DNA from 4 places in the Lactococcus garvieae subsp. garvieae genome. Region 1 is predicted to be linked to each of the others. Evidence: predicted binding sites of a transcription regulator. Region 1 holds the regulator's gene; each other region holds the start of a gene.
The links. The regulator Rex, encoded in region 1, represses fermentation and respiration genes when NADH is low (regulators of the CRP and FNR family bind a similar motif). The targets are predictions, from matches to a motif close to TTGTGAANTANTTCACAA.
Positions count from the first base shown of each region.

Region 2: PYW30_RS09195 (alanine dehydrogenase) is a predicted target of Rex. The motif match lies at 1,246-1,263, and genes of this name have one in related genera.
Region 3: ald (alanine dehydrogenase) is a predicted target of Rex. The motif match lies at 2,360-2,377, and genes of this name have one in related genera.
Region 4: PYW30_RS08330 (class II fructose-bisphosphate aldolase) is a predicted target of Rex. The motif match lies at 2,909-2,926, and genes of this name have one in related genera.

Region 1 covers NZ_CP118950.1:1,094,539-1,098,656, reverse strand. Annotated here, with positions in the region: gene glmS (glutamine--fructose-6-phosphate transaminase (isomerizing)) at 1-237, shown strand, start outside; gene radC (RadC family protein) at 340-1,023, shown strand; gene PYW30_RS05420 (redox-sensing transcriptional repressor Rex) at 1,079-1,732, opposite strand; gene PYW30_RS05415 (LysR family transcriptional regulator) at 1,885-2,778, opposite strand; gene PYW30_RS05410 (malolactic enzyme) at 2,942-4,118, shown strand, end outside.
Region 2 covers NZ_CP118950.1:1,826,235-1,830,352, forward strand. Annotated here, with positions in the region: gene tdcB (bifunctional threonine ammonia-lyase/L-serine ammonia-lyase TdcB) at 1-114, opposite strand, end outside; gene PYW30_RS09195 (alanine dehydrogenase) at 139-1,233, opposite strand; gene PYW30_RS09200 (aldo/keto reductase) at 1,412-2,257, opposite strand; gene PYW30_RS09205 (S-ribosylhomocysteine lyase) at 2,377-2,856, shown strand; gene PYW30_RS09210 (hypothetical protein) at 2,871-3,020, shown strand; gene PYW30_RS09215 (Gfo/Idh/MocA family oxidoreductase) at 3,017-4,030, shown strand.
Region 3 covers NZ_CP118950.1:829,982-834,099, reverse strand. Annotated here, with positions in the region: gene PYW30_RS04175 (NUDIX hydrolase) at 1-63, opposite strand, end outside; gene PYW30_RS04170 (PhoH family protein) at 65-1,024, opposite strand; gene ald (alanine dehydrogenase) at 1,142-2,248, opposite strand; gene rpmA (50S ribosomal protein L27) at 2,599-2,883, opposite strand; gene PYW30_RS04155 (ribosomal-processing cysteine protease Prp) at 2,876-3,220, opposite strand; gene rplU (50S ribosomal protein L21) at 3,224-3,538, opposite strand; ribosomal protein L21 leader region at 3,572-3,644, opposite strand; gene PYW30_RS04145 (diacylglycerol/lipid kinase family protein) at 3,806-4,118, opposite strand, start outside.
Region 4 covers NZ_CP118950.1:1,666,430-1,670,547, reverse strand. Annotated here, with positions in the region: gene hemH (ferrochelatase) at 1-512, shown strand, start outside; gene thrS (threonine--tRNA ligase) at 876-2,816, shown strand; gene PYW30_RS08330 (class II fructose-bisphosphate aldolase) at 2,973-3,869, shown strand.

The DNA.
Region 1 (4,118 bases):
GCACACACCCGTGGAAACGTTATGGAAACAGTGGCACGTGGGGCTTCAGCAATTACGATTGTCGAAGAAGCTGTAGCGCGTGAAGATGATGATATCGTTATCAATAACGTTCATCCTTATCTTTCAGCGATATCAATGGTGGTACCCACACAGCTTATCGCTTACTACGCAACTGTCCAACGAGGATTGGATGTTGATAAACCACGTAACCTTGCCAAAGCTGTAACAGTGGAATAAAAACGAAATAAAAAAGTGGGTTATAAAAATCCACTTTTTTTATGTTCTAAAAAAGAGTGATACCTACACTCTTTTTTCGTATAAATGATTAAGGAGAAAGTCGTGTATCACATTAAAGAAGAACAATATCCGATGAGACCCCGAGAAAGATTGAACATTTTTGGATCAGAAAAGCTGAGTGAACAAGAACTTTTAGCCATTTTACTCCGAACAGGCAGTAAAAAAGAAAATGTTATGGAACTTGCTGCACGGGTTTTGACAACCTTTAGCAGTTTAGAAGAGTTTCGTCGGGCTTCTCTAACAGAGCTGAAAGCAATTCCCGGTATTGGGCCTATCAAAGCCTTGGAAATTCGGGCGATGATTGAACTGGGTAAACGAATCCATACGACCCAAAGAAAAAGATACGGACAAGTGATAGGATCTCGCCAATTTGGGTTGAGTTTAGCAGATGAGATGTCTGATTTTGAACAGGAAAATTTAGTCGCAATCTACCTAGACGCACAGCATCGCATTATTCAGAAAAAAACGATTTTTATTGGTGCTGTGAACCATTCCATTGCCAATCCCCGGGAAATTTTACATCATGCAGTAAGAAATTTAGCTGTAGGGATCATCATTGCACATAATCATCCCTCCGGGCTTACCCAACCAAGCCAACAAGATAAGCTGTTCACGCAGAAGATTAAGCAAGCATGTGATGCTTTAGGTATTCAACTTTTAGATCATATCATTACAGGCCAGGCTTCTTATTTGAGCTTTAGAGAAGAAGGTTTATTGGGCGAATAAAAAGTACATAGGAAGTCAACCTTCCTATGTACTTTTTTATTTTTAAGCTCTCAACTTATTTGATGTCCTTATTTGACATAAAGAATAAGAGGGTTTGAAGTTCTTTCGTTAAGTCAATTGACTGAACGACAACATCTTCAGGAACTTGCAAGCGCAAGGGTGAAAAGTTAAGAATACCTTTGATACCTGATTTAACTAGGATATCTGCGACTTCTTGAGCGTTCTCTTTATTGACAGAAATAATTGCTGTTTTGATTTTTGAATCTTTAATATTTTTAGAGAAGTCAGCGATGTCGTAGATAGGAACACCTGTAGAAGTTGTTGTACCAACGAGTGGATTTTCTGGAACATCATAAGCTTGGGTAACGCGCATTTTATTGCGGTTTTGGAATTCATAATTAATAAGGGCGCGTCCAAGGTTACCGACTCCTACGAGTGCGATATGCGTTTCTTGATCTTGTCCGAGTAATTCTCCAAAGAAATCACGTAAAGCGCGTGTTTCATAACCATAGCCTCGACGTCCCAGCTCACCAAAGAGTGAAAAATCGCGACGAATCGTCGCTGCATCCACACCAATTTTTTCCGAAATAAGTTGTGAGTTTGTGCGTGTTACTTGTTCATCAACTAAAAGTTTGAACAAGCGATAATATTGAGGCAAACGTTTTGCCGTTGCCTTGGGTAGTTGTTTATTAACTTGGGAGCCAGCCATGTTATCTCCTTTACATAGTCTTTGTGAATATTTTACCTTTTTTGAGGGGGGCTTGTCAAACAATTCTTTCCGGAATTATGCGGTTGGCGAAAGTTTGTGAAAAAAACGGAGAAAATTTAACAAAGAAAAAAGAGAAAGAATCTCTTTTCACTTCAATCTATTTTTTCATTTAGCTCATCCAGTAAGCGAATCAATTCTTTCAAGTCCGCATTGAGAAGTGTACTTCTTAAATAAGCATATTGAACATGAAAAATTTGCTTATCTTCAGGTATTAGTGGTATCTTTATAAGACTATCCATATCGGCAAAGGGAAGAAAATCGGTCATCAAGGTTATGCCAACATTTGAGTTGACCAGTTGGCCAATAGTATGGATATCCGAAAAATTAAAGAGAACTTTTGCTTTTTTCTTGTATTTTTCATTCAAATTTTGGAAAGCTTCCATATGCACAAAACTTTCATCAAGCAGGATAAAAGGATAATCCAAAGCTTCTTTAAACGAAATTTCTTGACGTGAGGCAAGTGGATTATCTTTAGAGACAAAGATATAAAATTCGCGTTGGTAAAGCAATTTCACAAAAAGGTTGGGGTGCATCAGGGGAGCAATGCTGCCTATAAGGCTAAAATCAATTGAGCCGGAGATAAGTTTGGCCAGAAGTTCCTCCGAGCCACCCGATACTAAATCAAACTTAGATAAAAAGCTAATCGCCTCTTTATCGTTTAAGAGTTGAGCCAGAATTTTTGCTCGAATAATAGGGGGGAAACCAATATGATTTTGATGATTTTTAGAATGCTCGATGGCTCTTTGCGTGAGTGCCAACTCTTCCAAAATACTTTCGATATGAATTTTCAATATTTTCCCTTCATCTGTTAGGACAACTGTTCGGTGAGAAGGATCTTTGTATATTAAATTACAGTTATAATATTGTTCCAATCTCTTTACGGCGTAGGTAATTGTCGGCTGACTTACCCCAAAATGATTAGAAACAGCAGTAAAAGACAACAAGTCCCCTAAGGCATTAAAATACTCGAAATCATGCAAATTCATTAGTTTAAACGCTCCTTTGACCCTTATATTCTATCACAAGTTTATCGATTTGTTATAAATAATATTTATTATAACCCAAAGGTTTGACTATAATTTTTTATAAGTATTAAAATACATCTTGTAAGAATTTCTTATAGGAATAATAAATTTGGAGGACGTACGAATGCGTGCACATGAAATTTTAAACAATCCTTTTTTAAATAAAGGAACAGCATTTACTATGGAAGAACGTAAGGAACTTGGCTTAATTGGTCTTTTGCCACCTTATGTTCAAACACTTGAAGAACAAGCAGAACAAACTTACCAACATTACTTGGAAAAACCATCTGATTTAGAGAAACGCCATTTCTTGATGGAAATATTCAATACAAACCGTACTTTGTTCTACTATTTGTTTAACCAACATATCGTAGAGTTTAACCCTATCGTATATGATCCAGTTATTGCTGAAACAATTGAAAACTACAGCCGTCTATTTGTAGATCCACAATATGCTGCATATCTTGATATTAACCATCCAGAAAATATTCAAGAAACATTGAAAAATGCAGCGGGCGATCGCAATATCCGTTTGATTGTTGTGACAGATGCTGAAGGAATTCTCGGTATCGGTGACTGGGGAACACAAGGTGTTGATATTTCCGTTGGTAAATTAATGGTTTACACTGCAGCAGCCGGTATCGATCCAGCTTCAGTTCTTCCTATCGTTATTGATGCAGGGACTAACCGTAAAGAACTCTTGGAAGATTCAATGTATCTTGGAAATCGTCACGCCCGTGTTTATGGGGACCAATATTACGACTTTGTTGACCAGTTTGTGGAAACTGCTGAAGCAATGTTCCCTAAACTTTACTTGCACTGGGAAGACTTCGGACGTTCAAATGCTGCAAATATCTTGAACAAATACAAAAAAGAAATTCCAACTTTCAACGATGATATCCAAGGAACTGGTATTGTTGTTTTAGGTGGTATCTTCGGTTCACTTGATATCACAGGTGAAAAATTAACAGACCAAGTTTACCTCTGCTACGGTGGTGGCTCTGCTGGTGCAGGGATTGCTGACCGTGTTCATGCGGAGATGGTAAGTGAAGGACTTTCAGAAGAAGAAGCCTACAACCATTTCTTTATGATGGATAAACAAGGGTTGCTCTTTGATGATATGGAAGATTTGACTCCAGCACAAAAACCATTTGCTAAAAAACGTGCAGATTTTGCAAATGCTGGCGATATGACAGACTTAGCCAATGTTATCAAAACAGTTAAAGCTACTATCTTGGTAGGTACTTCAACTGATGCAGGTGCATTTACAAAAGAAGTTGTTGAAGCAATGTGTGCCAACA
Region 2 (4,118 bases), 730 kb from region 1:
AGCAGTCAAGAACATTGACTGAATCAATGGTGTTTCACGTGCATATTGTTTAACAGTGTTTTGAGCTTTTTTAATATCTTTAATTGTAATTGGCAGATTTGCTAAATTTGGCATAATTCTTTTTCCTTAGATTTCTTTTTAAAGTTCCGTATAAGTGACATCGATTGAATCAGCAAGTGCTTTAGAAACGACTTTTCCTTTATAAACACTCAAACCAGATAAAAGCTCTTTTGATTTCAATGCCTCATCTAAGCCTTTGACTGAAATGTCCTTGAGGAAAGAGATATTGCCTTGAGCCAAAGCAATTGTCGCTGTACGTGGTGTTGCACCTGGCATATTTGGCACAGCATAATGAATAATGTCATGTTTGATGAAGACGGGATCCGCATGGTTTGTTGCATGATCGATTGTTTCAACAGTTCCCCCTTGGTCAATCGCAATATCCACGATAACAGAACCTGGTTTCATAGATTCAACCATATATTCTTTAACTAATTTTGGTGGTTTAGCGCCAGGGATTAAGATTGTTGAGATAAAGACATCCGCAAGTTTAATATTTTCTTCAAGAGCTTCAGTTGTTGATTTAACGATTTCAACTGTTTTGCCTGCATAACGTTCTTTAAGTTGAGCGATACGCGCATCGCCAAGTTCAATGATAATAACCTTACATCCTAAAGCAACAGCCATATCTGCGGCATTTTCTGCGGCATTACCACCACCAAAGATAACTACAGTACCCGCCTCGATACCTTCAATACCAGGGAGAAGAATTCCTTCCCCTTCATGTTGTTTTTCAAGATAATATTGCCCAATATTAACTGCACGACGCCCTGCAATAGCTGACATTGGTTTAAGTAACTCCAGCACACCATTGATTGAGATGTTTTCACCAGAAATAGCTGTTACACCGACTTCCATCATTTTTTCAACACAAGCTTTATTTGCTGCCAAATGCAAGAATCCCCAAATAATTTGTCCTGGTTTGAAATATTTATATTCAGATTCCATTGGTTCTTTGACTTTAACAATCAACTCCGCTTCCCAAGCAGTTTCTGTATCAACAATTTGCCCTCCAGCTGCTTCGTAAAGGTCATTTGTAAAACCACAACCTGCACCAGCATTGCTATCGACAAGGACTTCATTACCTGCTTCAACGAGTATTTTCACGTTTTCTGGAGTCATCCCCACACGCGCTTCACCTTGTTTTGGGTCTTTAATTACACCAATTTTCATTTTGTTTCTCCTTTGTGAATTCTTTATCAATTAAATGATAGCACTTTCATTCTCTTTTGGCAATTATTTTTGTGAAATAAAACACTTTTTTAACGGTTTATTATTCTTCCTGTCTATATTCTGTCAATTATAAAAAAAGACACTCAAATCTTACAATTTGAATGTCTTTAAACTTATTTTAGTGGTCAACTTCGTCTGGATTGCGTGCTAGACCTGCTTTCCCATGAAGGCTGTCAATAAAGGCGATATCTTCTTCAGTCAAATCAAAATCAAAGATATCCGCATTTTCTTTAATACGGCTTGCCGTTACAGATTTAGGTAAAGGAAGGTAGCCTTTGTGTAAACTCCAACGTAAAACGACTTGGGCAACTGTTTTACCATATTTAGCTGCAATATCCGTCAATTCTGTAACCGCAAAGATTTTACCTGTACCAAGAGGGCTGTAAGCTTCTGTCAAAATATCGTGTGCTTTATTGAAGGCAACAACCTCTTCTTGCTGATCCGAAGGGTTAACCATAATTTGATTGACCACAGGTTTAATTTCGGCGACTTCCAATAATGGTTCCAAGTGACGTGGATGGAAGTTCGATACCCCAATAGCACGCACTTTTTTGTCGTGTACGCCTTCTTCCATGGCTTTCCAAACGGCGGCATTGCGCTCTGCAAAGTTTGGACGAAACGCTTTTGGATTTGGCCAGTGAATAAGATAAAGGTCCACATAGTCTAAACCTAATTTTTCCAAGCTTTCGTTAAGTGCTGCTCGTGCATCTTCTGTTGTGCCAACGGCCCAAAGTTTTGTCGTAATAAACAAATCTTCGCGTGCAATTCCACTGTCTTTAATCGCGCGGCCCACTGACTCTTCATTGCCATACACAGCTGCTGTATCAATATGACGGTATCCCACTTCTAAGGCGGTTTTTACAGCTTGATATGCTTCTTCGCCATCTTTAGATTGCCATGTTCCAAAACCCACTTTTGGAATTGTCATACCATTTGCGAGAGTGTAAGTTTCTGTAAGTGACATAATTTCTCCTTTTCTTTACTTTCTAGCTTCATTCTATCACTTTACGAGGTCAGACAAAAAAATTTTGGTTCAAAAAATGGTAAAATAGAAGAATACTAAGAATAGTGGAGGTAGAAAATATGGCTGAAGTAGAATCATTCCAGCTCGATCACACAAAAGTTTTAGCACCTTACGTGCGTCTAATTGGGACAGAAACTGGTCCTAAAGGTGATATCATCACCAACTTTGATGTCCGTTTTGTGCAACCTAATCACGGTGAAATCCCGACAAGTGGACTACATACTATCGAACACTCAATGGCAAGTTTGATACGTGACCGTATTGATGGCATGATTGACTTTTCTCCTTTTGGATGTCGTACTGGCTTCCATATGATTATGTGGGGCGAACCAACTGCTGAGGAGATTGCCAAAGTAATCACTTCATCTTTGGAAGAGCTTGCAGGAGACAGTTTCACTTGGGATAATGTCCCAGGGGTTGCCGAAAAAGAATGTGGAAATTATCGTGATCATTCATTATTTTCAGCAAAAGAATGGGCGAAGAAAATTTTAAGTGAAGGTATCTCCTCGGATGCTTTCGAACGTCGCCTTGTAAAATAGAGAGAAAGAGAACCATGGGAAAGTATCAATTAGACTATAAAGGGCAAGCCTCTGTCCAAAAATTCCACGAAAAAAATTCAAATAAAAAGACAGATAAGTTGTCAAAAATCGAGGAATTAAAAAAACAACACCAAGCGAAAAAGAAAAAAGAGAAGAAAGCATGAAAAAGTTAAACATTGCTTATGTTGGTTTTGGGAAGTCCACCAATCGCTATCATATTCCTTATGTTAAAATTCGTGAGCACTTCAACATTGCACGCATTGTCAATCGTAGCCTCGGTAAACGTCCTGAACAAGCCATACTTGAGGCTGAAGGAACTGTTTTTTCAACAGACATCAATGATATTATTCAAGACGATTCGATTGATTTAGTCATCGTAGTCACGCCAGGTGCTGCACATTACGAAACCAGCAAAAAGCTTTTACTGGGTGGAAAAAACGTTATCTGTGACAAACCTTTAGTAGAAACTTTAGAACAAGCCAAAGAATTGGTGGGTATCGCTCAAGAAAAGAACCTCTTCTTTATGCCTTTCCAAAATCGTCGTTTTGACAGTGATTTTTTGACGGTCAAAAAAGTTTTGGAGGCGGGTTACCTAGGAGATTTGCTTGATATTACTGTCACTATGGATCACTATCGTCCAGCAGACGCATCTGCTGGAAAAAACTTTGATGGTGCCTGGTATGGCCACGGTGTACACATGGTTGACCAAATGGTTTCACTCTTCGGTCAACCAAAAGATGTACAGTACGATATACGTTCGACACGTGATTCAAACGCTGTAGATGATTACTTCTCTGTAAACTTGCTTTACACCGATTTCCGTGCAACCGTTCAAGCCACTGAACTGGCTGCGCTCAAACGTCCCAAATGGGTGCTTTATGGTTCTAGAGGAACTTTAATTAAAGAAAACGTTGACCAACAGGAAAATGATTTGAAGGTGGGAATCTTCCCAGGAAGTGAAGGGTTTAGTGCCGATACACCACAAGATTTTGCTCAATTGACATACTACAATCAAAATGGAGATCGTATTGACAAGTCAATTCCTACGATTTTAGGCGATTATGGCCGTGTTTATGATACAGCTTATGAGTCAATCGTGAATGGAGCTGAAAAACTCGTTTCAGATGATCAAATTTTGACGGTTATTGAAACTTTAGAAAATGGTTTTAAATAAGAAAGTCCTCTTTGAGGGCTTTTTGTATACCTTTCTATCGGCAAAAATAGCAATTCATTTCCTGAAAGAACTGAAAGATAAAATGTTA
Region 3 (4,118 bases), 260 kb from region 1:
TGCAACTACAAGTGGACGTGGGCCCAAAACTTTACGTAAGTCGAGAACATAACCTTCAGACATCTTACTCCCCTTTTTTCTCGTAAGCATTAATAATTTGAGCTACAACAGGATGACGAACGACGTCCTTAGCTGTAAAGTAGACAAAATCAATACTATTTAAACCAGAAAGCTTTTCTTTTGCGTCAATCAAACCAGACTTGGCTTTAGCCGGCAAATCAATCTGTGAAATATCACCATTGACAATCATTTTTGAGTTGAAACCTAAACGGGTCAAGAACATTTTCATTTGCATCGTTGTGGTGTTTTGCGCTTCATCCAAGATAACAAAGGCATCATCTAAAGTACGTCCACGCATGTATGCTAAAGGTGCAATTTCAATAATCCCACGCTCCATCATACGTTCCGTTGCATTTTTTCCCAAAATTTGGAACAGTGCATCATAAACAGGGCGAAGATAAGGATCTACTTTTTCTTGCAAATCTCCCGGTAAGAATCCCAGATTTTCACCCGCCTCAACGGCCGGACGTGTCAAAATAATCCGTTTCACCTGACCGTTACGCAATGCTTGGACGGCCATAACGACAGCCAAAAAAGTTTTCCCAGTCCCAGCAGGGCCAATGCCAAAGACGACATCATGCTGTTTCACACTGTCTACATAGAGCTTTTGCCCCACATTTTTTAACCGAATTGGTGTCCCAACCGCATCTTTAGTGAGCTCAATTTCATAAAGTGTAATGAAATTTTCGATATTATCTTCAAGCACCATTTTAACTGCAATCATCGCATCAGAGCTATGGACAGGTAACCCACGAGAAATCAAAACTAAAAGAGCCTGTAAAACTTTACGTGCTTGCTCAGGTGCTACTTCGTTATCAGCAAAAATCTGTACCCGCTCCCCACGATAGTTTATATCAACAGCAAGTTGAGATTCAATCAACTGTGCATTTTTATCCTGTGAACCAAAAAGTAAAACTGCATCTTCTGGATTTTCCAACTTAAATTCTACGGAATGTCTAGCCAAACAAATACCTTCCTGTTCTTTTATTTATAATCTTTGTCTCATTATACCATATTTCAAGGTTTATACGCTTCCATACCTTTCATGCAATAAAAAAGCATTGGGAGACCCTAATGCTTTTTACTTAATTTTTGTATAAGGAAGGCCAATCGAATCAGCCAGCGCAGACGAAACTATTTTCCCTTTATAAACACTCATGCCAGAGCGCAACGGCTCACTAAGATTAAGTGCTTCTTCTAAACCATGGTCGGCAATCCCTTTCAAGTATTCTATATTCCCTTTCGACATGACCAAAGTTGAAGTCCGAGGTGTGGCCCCTGGCATATTTGGCACCGCATAATGAACGATGCCATGTCTTGTAAACACAGGATCTGCATGATTCGTTGCATGATCAATAGTTTCAACTGTTCCCCCTTGATCAATAGCAATATCAACGATTACAGCGCCTGGTTTCATTGACTGTACCATATACTCCTTCACAAGCTTAGGTGGTTTAGCACCTGGAATCAGAATTGTCGAAATAAAAACATCTGCTTTTTTCATGTGCTCTTCAAGTGCTTCGGGTGTTGACTTTACGACCTGCAGTTTTTTACCAAGGTAACGTGTTTCCAGTTCTTGAATACGTGTATCACTAAGCTCTAAAATAAGAACAGAACAACCAATACTCAAAGCAATATCTGCTGCATTTTCCGCTGCAGTCCCCCCACCAAATATGACGATATGTCCTGCTTCTACACCACTTTCGGGAATGCCTGGGAGTAGAATTCCTTGTCCCCCATGTTGTTTTTCCAAATAATATTGTCCAATATTCACGGCACGTCGTCCTGCGATGGCACTCAAAGGTTTGAGTAATGGAAAAATTCCATCTGCAGCAATATTTTCAGCCGAAAAAGCCGTCACATTCATTTCTATCATTTTTTCAACACACGCTTTATTCGCAGGCAAATGTAAAAATCCCCAGATGATTTGCCCCTCTTTAAGGTATTGATATTCTTCCTCTAAGGGCTCTTTTACGCGAACCATCAGTTCTGCTTCCCAAGCTTTTTCACGTTCAACAATCTCGGCACCCGCTGCGATATACTGCTCATTGGGAAAGCCAGCACCAAAACCTGCATTATTTTCGACATAGAGCGTATGCCCAGCCTCTACCAAAATTTTTACATTTTCCGGTGTCATTCCGACACGTGCTTCCCCTTGTTTCAAGTCTTTTACTACAGCAATTTTCATTGTTTTCTCCTTCATTTCAACTCAAAATTATAGAATAAATATACCATAAATAAAGCGCTTAACTTACAGAAAGGGAAAATAACACTCTCTTTTCAGAATAATAAGACAATGTTGTTTTCTATTCTACAAAGTATATTTTTGGTGAAAAGTAAAATGTATTTACGTCTAAAAAAGTAAAAGACAAAAAAAGTTGTTGAAAAGAGATGTTTACACTAAAAAATGTTTAAGTAATAATAAAAACAGAATACTTCTTTCCTTACTGTAATCTGTCCATTAAGAGCGACTTTCCCAGTGTATTTTCTTTTATATTTGCAAAAAAAAAGCCCCTCCGAAGAGAGACTCGTTTACCATTATTTAGCTACTGCTGGGTAAACTGAAACGTGTTTTTTACCACGTTTCATTTCAAATTTAACGTGTCCTTCGATTTTAGCGAAGAGAGTGTCATCGCCACCACGACCAACGTTAGCACCTGGATGGATATGTGTACCACGTTGACGGAAAAGGATTGAACCGCCGCTTACAAGTTCACCGTCAGATGCTTTAGCACCAAGACGTTTAGCTTGTGAGTCACGACCATTGGAAGTAGAACCCCCACCTTTTTTGTGGGCGAAGAGTTGCAGATTAAGTTCAAGCATTATATTGCCCTCCATTTTCAATTTTAAGTGTAATGTATTGGCTGTAATTATTTGTTACTTCTCGCATAGCATTTTCAAAAGCTTGGAGAAGTGTTTGAGCCAATTCGCCTTGTCTTTCAGGAGTACTCAAAGGTATTTCAACATAAAGATAACCATCTTCCATGTTGGCAATAGGTTTAATCTTTGCCATTTCATAAAGATTGTTTGCTGTTGTAATTGACAACACACTCACAGCTGCACAGACCACATCGTGGCCATATTCACCTGATTCAGCATGCCCAGAGATTTCATAGGAAACTATTTTATCTCGCTTTGTCCTGATAACCGCTTCAATCATGCCTTAAGCGTTGATTGATTTGATAACAACCTTAGTGTAAGGTTGACGGTGACCTTGTTTACGGTGTGAGTGTTTTTTAGGTTTATATTGGAAAGTAACAACTTTCTTTTGTTTACCATGTTTTTCAACTTCACCGACAACTGTTGCACCTGAAACGAGTGGAGCACCAACTTTAGTAGTAGCACCGCCGACAAGAACAACTTCATCAAAAGTTACAGTTTGACCAGCTTCAACGTTAAGTTTTTCAACGTAGATAACTTGTCCTTCTTCAACTTTGACTTGTTTACCACCAGTTTTGATGATTGCGTAGTTTGACATTGTGATTCCTCCTTGTTAGATTTTGTGCCGTAAAACGGCTGTAAGACTCGCCTTGGACCGTGAGCTTATGCTACTTAAACGGTACCTCGTGCGGTTGTACTTTATGGGAGACCACAAAGACAACTATATAAGTATAACAGAAAATATTCTTCAATTCAAGTGGGATGCAAGCTTTTTTGCTTCTATTTATCAATAAAAATTAAGTCAGTATTCATCAGTCGCTTCGTTACAAAGAATATAAGGTAAACCTTCCTTAAACAAATCCTCTTACTTAGGCACTACCGTAGTTAAACCTTTACGGTATACTGTTATGTCTAACGGAAGCGGCGAGCTTTTATCTCCATCGATTCTTGAATAGGGAATGTCTTGTTTTTTATTAGATTGGGCACTTATTTCTAAGTGTTCTGTGTCAAAATAAGTAATTTCCATAAAATCTTCGAGTTGGCCCTTGCGTAACTTATTAAGATGGAATAAAATTTTAAGTAAATTAATTTCTTTCAATGAATATACTCGGATAAGACCATCGTCTACCTTAGCATCAAGGGACAAGGCCTGTCTTCCGCCAATCGTATCGGTCATC
Region 4 (4,118 bases), 570 kb from region 1:
TGAAAAAAGATCATATTGTCGATTTAAAGTTTATACGCTCATTTTATAAAGAACCTCTCTATATCAGCTATTTTGCGCAGAAGATAAAAGAAACCCTGGTAAAGGAAGAAGACATTGAAGCTGTTGTCTTTTCTTACCACGGTATTCCGCTTTCTTACGTCACAGATGGTGACACTTATCCAGAGGAATGCACGGAAACAACACGCTTAATTATGGAAGAACTTGGCGATTTCCCACATTATCAAACTTACCAGTCGAAATTTGGGCCCGCTGAATGGTTAACTCCCGCAACAGACGATACCTTGAAGAAACTACCCGAGCAAGGGATCAAAAAAATTCTTATCGTTGCGCCTGGCTTTGTGGTAGATTGTTTAGAAACAATTGAAGAGCTTGAAGAAGAAAATAAAGAATACTTCCTTGAAAATGGTGGTGAAAAGTATGTTTATGTCTCACCTTTCAATGAAGATATGGCTTTTGCTGAGCTTGTCAAAGAGATTGCAGAGAAAAAATAAACATTATTTTCTAAAAAATCAAAAAACTTACTCCAAAGGGCTTGACAAAAGATAAAGAAAATCCTAAAATGGTCATTAGAGACAAGTCTTTAACCAATTCTTTCCAAGAGAGCGAGTGTGTGGTGTGAACTCGTATTGTGATTGCTAAAGATACCACTCTGATAATTCTTTCTGAGAACAGAAAGCGCGGCTGACACGTTACGTCAAAGATGAGATATTTTTGAGGCTTTTTGTGCCGAAAAAATTAAGAAGGTGGTAACACGCAGATCGCGTCCTTTAAGAGGAAGCTGATCTGCGTTTTTTTATTTCCTCAGTGCTCATCCCCAACCCTAAAATATGTTAACAAAAAAATTGGAGGCTTATATGATTAAAATCACTTTCCCAGATGGTGCTGTCAAAGAATTTGAGGCAGGCATCTCAACACTTGAAATCGCAAAATCAATCTCACCTGGTTTGGCAAAAAAAGCCTTGGCTGGTAAAGTCAACGGCAAGCTTATTGACGTGACCCGCCCAATCAAAGAAGATGCAACTTTTGAAATTGTAACACCTGAACATGAAGATGCTTTTGGCTTACTTCGTCATTCCGCAGCTCACTTATTTGCTCAAGCAGCACGTCGTCATTTTCCAAATATTCACCTTGGTGTAGGTCCAGCTATTGAAAATGGCTTCTACTACGATACTGATAATGAAGAAGGACAAATTTCAAACGACGATTTGGAAAAAATCGAAGCAGAAATGCGTCGTATCTCCAAAGAAAATTTCCCTTCAATTCGTAAAGAAGTTACAAAAGAAGAAGCGAAAGAAATCTTTGCTGGTGATCCTTATAAGCTTGAGCTTATCGAAGAACACAATGAAGATGAAGGTGGTTTAACAATCTATAGCCAAGGCGAATATACTGACCTTTGCCGTGGCCCACACGTACCGTCAACTGGTTTCATTAAATTCTTCAAATTGCTTAACGTGGCAGGAGCTTACTGGCGTGGAAATAGTGATAACGCGATGATGCAACGTGTTTACGGTACTGCTTGGTTTAATAAAGAAGACCTAGAAGAAAACTTGAGAATGCGTGAAGAAGCGAAAGAACGTGATCACCGTAAACTCGGTCGTGAATTAGACCTCTTCTTCAATGAAGCTTCTTTGGGAGCAGGTACAGCTTATTGGCTTCCAGATGGTGCAACTATTCGCCGTACAATCCAACGTTTCGTAGAAGACCGTGAAATCGCTGCAGGTTACTTGCACGTTAACACACCAAACTTGATGAACTTGGATATTTATAAACAATCAGGTCACTGGCAACATTATCATGAAGACATGTTCCCACCAATGGATATGGGTGATGGTGAACAAATGGAGCTTCGTCCAATGAACTGCCCATCGCACATTGCAATCTATAAACATCATGTACACAGCTACCGCGAATTGCCTATCCGTATCGCTGAGTTTGGTACAATGCACCGTTATGAAAAATCAGGCGCACTTTCAGGACTTCAACGTGTACGTGTGATGCAACTGAACGATGGTCATACTTTTGTTACACCTGATCAAATCCAAGAAGAATTTGGTAAAATTCTTGAATTAATTATGGAAATGTATCGTGATTTTGGTATCGACGATTATAGCTTCCGTCTGTCATATCGTGATCCAGAAGATACAGAAAAATATTTCCCAGACGATGCAATGTGGGAAAAATCACAACGTATGCTTAAAGCGACAATGGATGACATGAATCTTGACTACGTTGAAGCTGAAGGTGAAGCAGCCTTCTACGGACCAAAATTAGACATTCAAGTGAAGACAGCTTTGGGTAATGAAGAAACACTTTCAACTATCCAATTGGACTTCCTTAACCCTGAAAACTTTGACATCACATATGTTGGTGCAGATGGTGAAAAACACCGTCCAGTCATGATTCACCGTGGTGTAATTTCAACTTTGGAACGCTTTACAGCTTACTTGATTGAACTTTATAAAGGTGCGTTCCCAACTTGGTTGGCACCTACTCAAGCCATCATCATTCCTGTAAACAATGAAATTCATGCCGATTACGCATGGGAAATCAAAAAACGTCTCCAAGAAAAAGGATTGCGTATCGTCGTTGATGAATCAAATGAAAAAATGGGTTATAAGATTCGTCAAGCTCAAACACGTAAAGTTCCTTATCAAATCGTTGTGGGTGACCAAGAAATGGCAGATGGTACTGTAAATATCCGTCGTTATGGCTCTACAGATACTGAAGTTATCAGCTTGGATCAATTTATCGAAAATATTCAAGAAGATGTAGCAAACTACAGTCGTACTAAATAATAAAAAGAGAGGAAACTCTCTTTTTATTTATTATTAGAGCAGGTTGTATTTTCTAAAAAATCCAGAATACAAGCGCATTCACGACTTATAACTAGAAAAATAGTTCACAAAATGCTATACTAAGACAGTAATAGAAAATATTCGGAGGAATTTGAAATGGCAATCGTTTCAGCAGAAAAATTCGTACAAGCCGCTCGTGACAATGGTTACGCTATCGGTGGTTTCAACACAAACAACCTTGAATGGACTCAAGCTATCTTGCGTGCAGCAGAAGCTAAACAAACTCCAGTACTTATCCAAACTTCAATGGGTGCTGCTAAATACATGGGTGGTTACAAAATGTGTAAACTCCTCATTGAAACTCTTGTAGAATCAATGGGAATCACTGTACCAGTAGCTATTCACCTTGACCACGGTCACTTTGATGATGCTTTGGAATGTATCGAAGTTGGTTACTCTTCATTGATGTTTGACGGTTCACACCTTCCAATCGAAGAAAACCTTAAACTTGCTGAAGAAGTTATCACAAAAGCTCACGCTAAAGGTATCTCAGTTGAGTGTGAAGTTGGTTCTATCGGTGGTGAAGAAGACGGTATCGTCGGTGAAGGCGAACTTGCTCCTATCGAAGATGCAGTAGCAATGGCTAAACTTGGTGTTGACTTCCTTGCAGCTGGTATCGGTAACATCCACGGTCCTTACCCAGAAAACTGGAAAGGTCTCCACATCGATCACTTGACTAAATTGAACGAAGCACTTGTTGCTGCTATGGGCAAAAATGTTCCTATCGTATTGCACGGTGGTTCAGGTATCCCTGACGATCAAATCCGCGAAGCAATCGCTAACGGTGTAGCTAAAATCAACGTAAACACAGAATGCCAACTTGCATTTGCAAAAGCAACTCGTGAATTCGTCGTTGAATTTAACGCTAACGAAGCTGAATACATGAAGAAAAAACTCTTCGACCCACGTAAATTCTTGAAACCTGGTTTCGATGCAATCACTGCATCAGTTGAAGAACGTATCGACGTTTTCGGTTCAGCAAACAAAGCTTAATCAACTTTTAAAACATGATTAAATCAACGTTTGTCACTTGTGGCAGGCGTTTTTTAGTACAATATTTTAGGCTTAGCCACACTTCTGCCACAAGTGCTAAAAAAGCTTAGAATTAGCAGTTTTGGACTAGTAAGATTGTAGATATTGCTATACAAGCATTTGAAGCTTCTTTATGCTTCTGTGATATTTTCCAAAATTCTTTGCCACATTTTGCCATAAAAATAGGACGTATCGTATTTGATAAGTCCT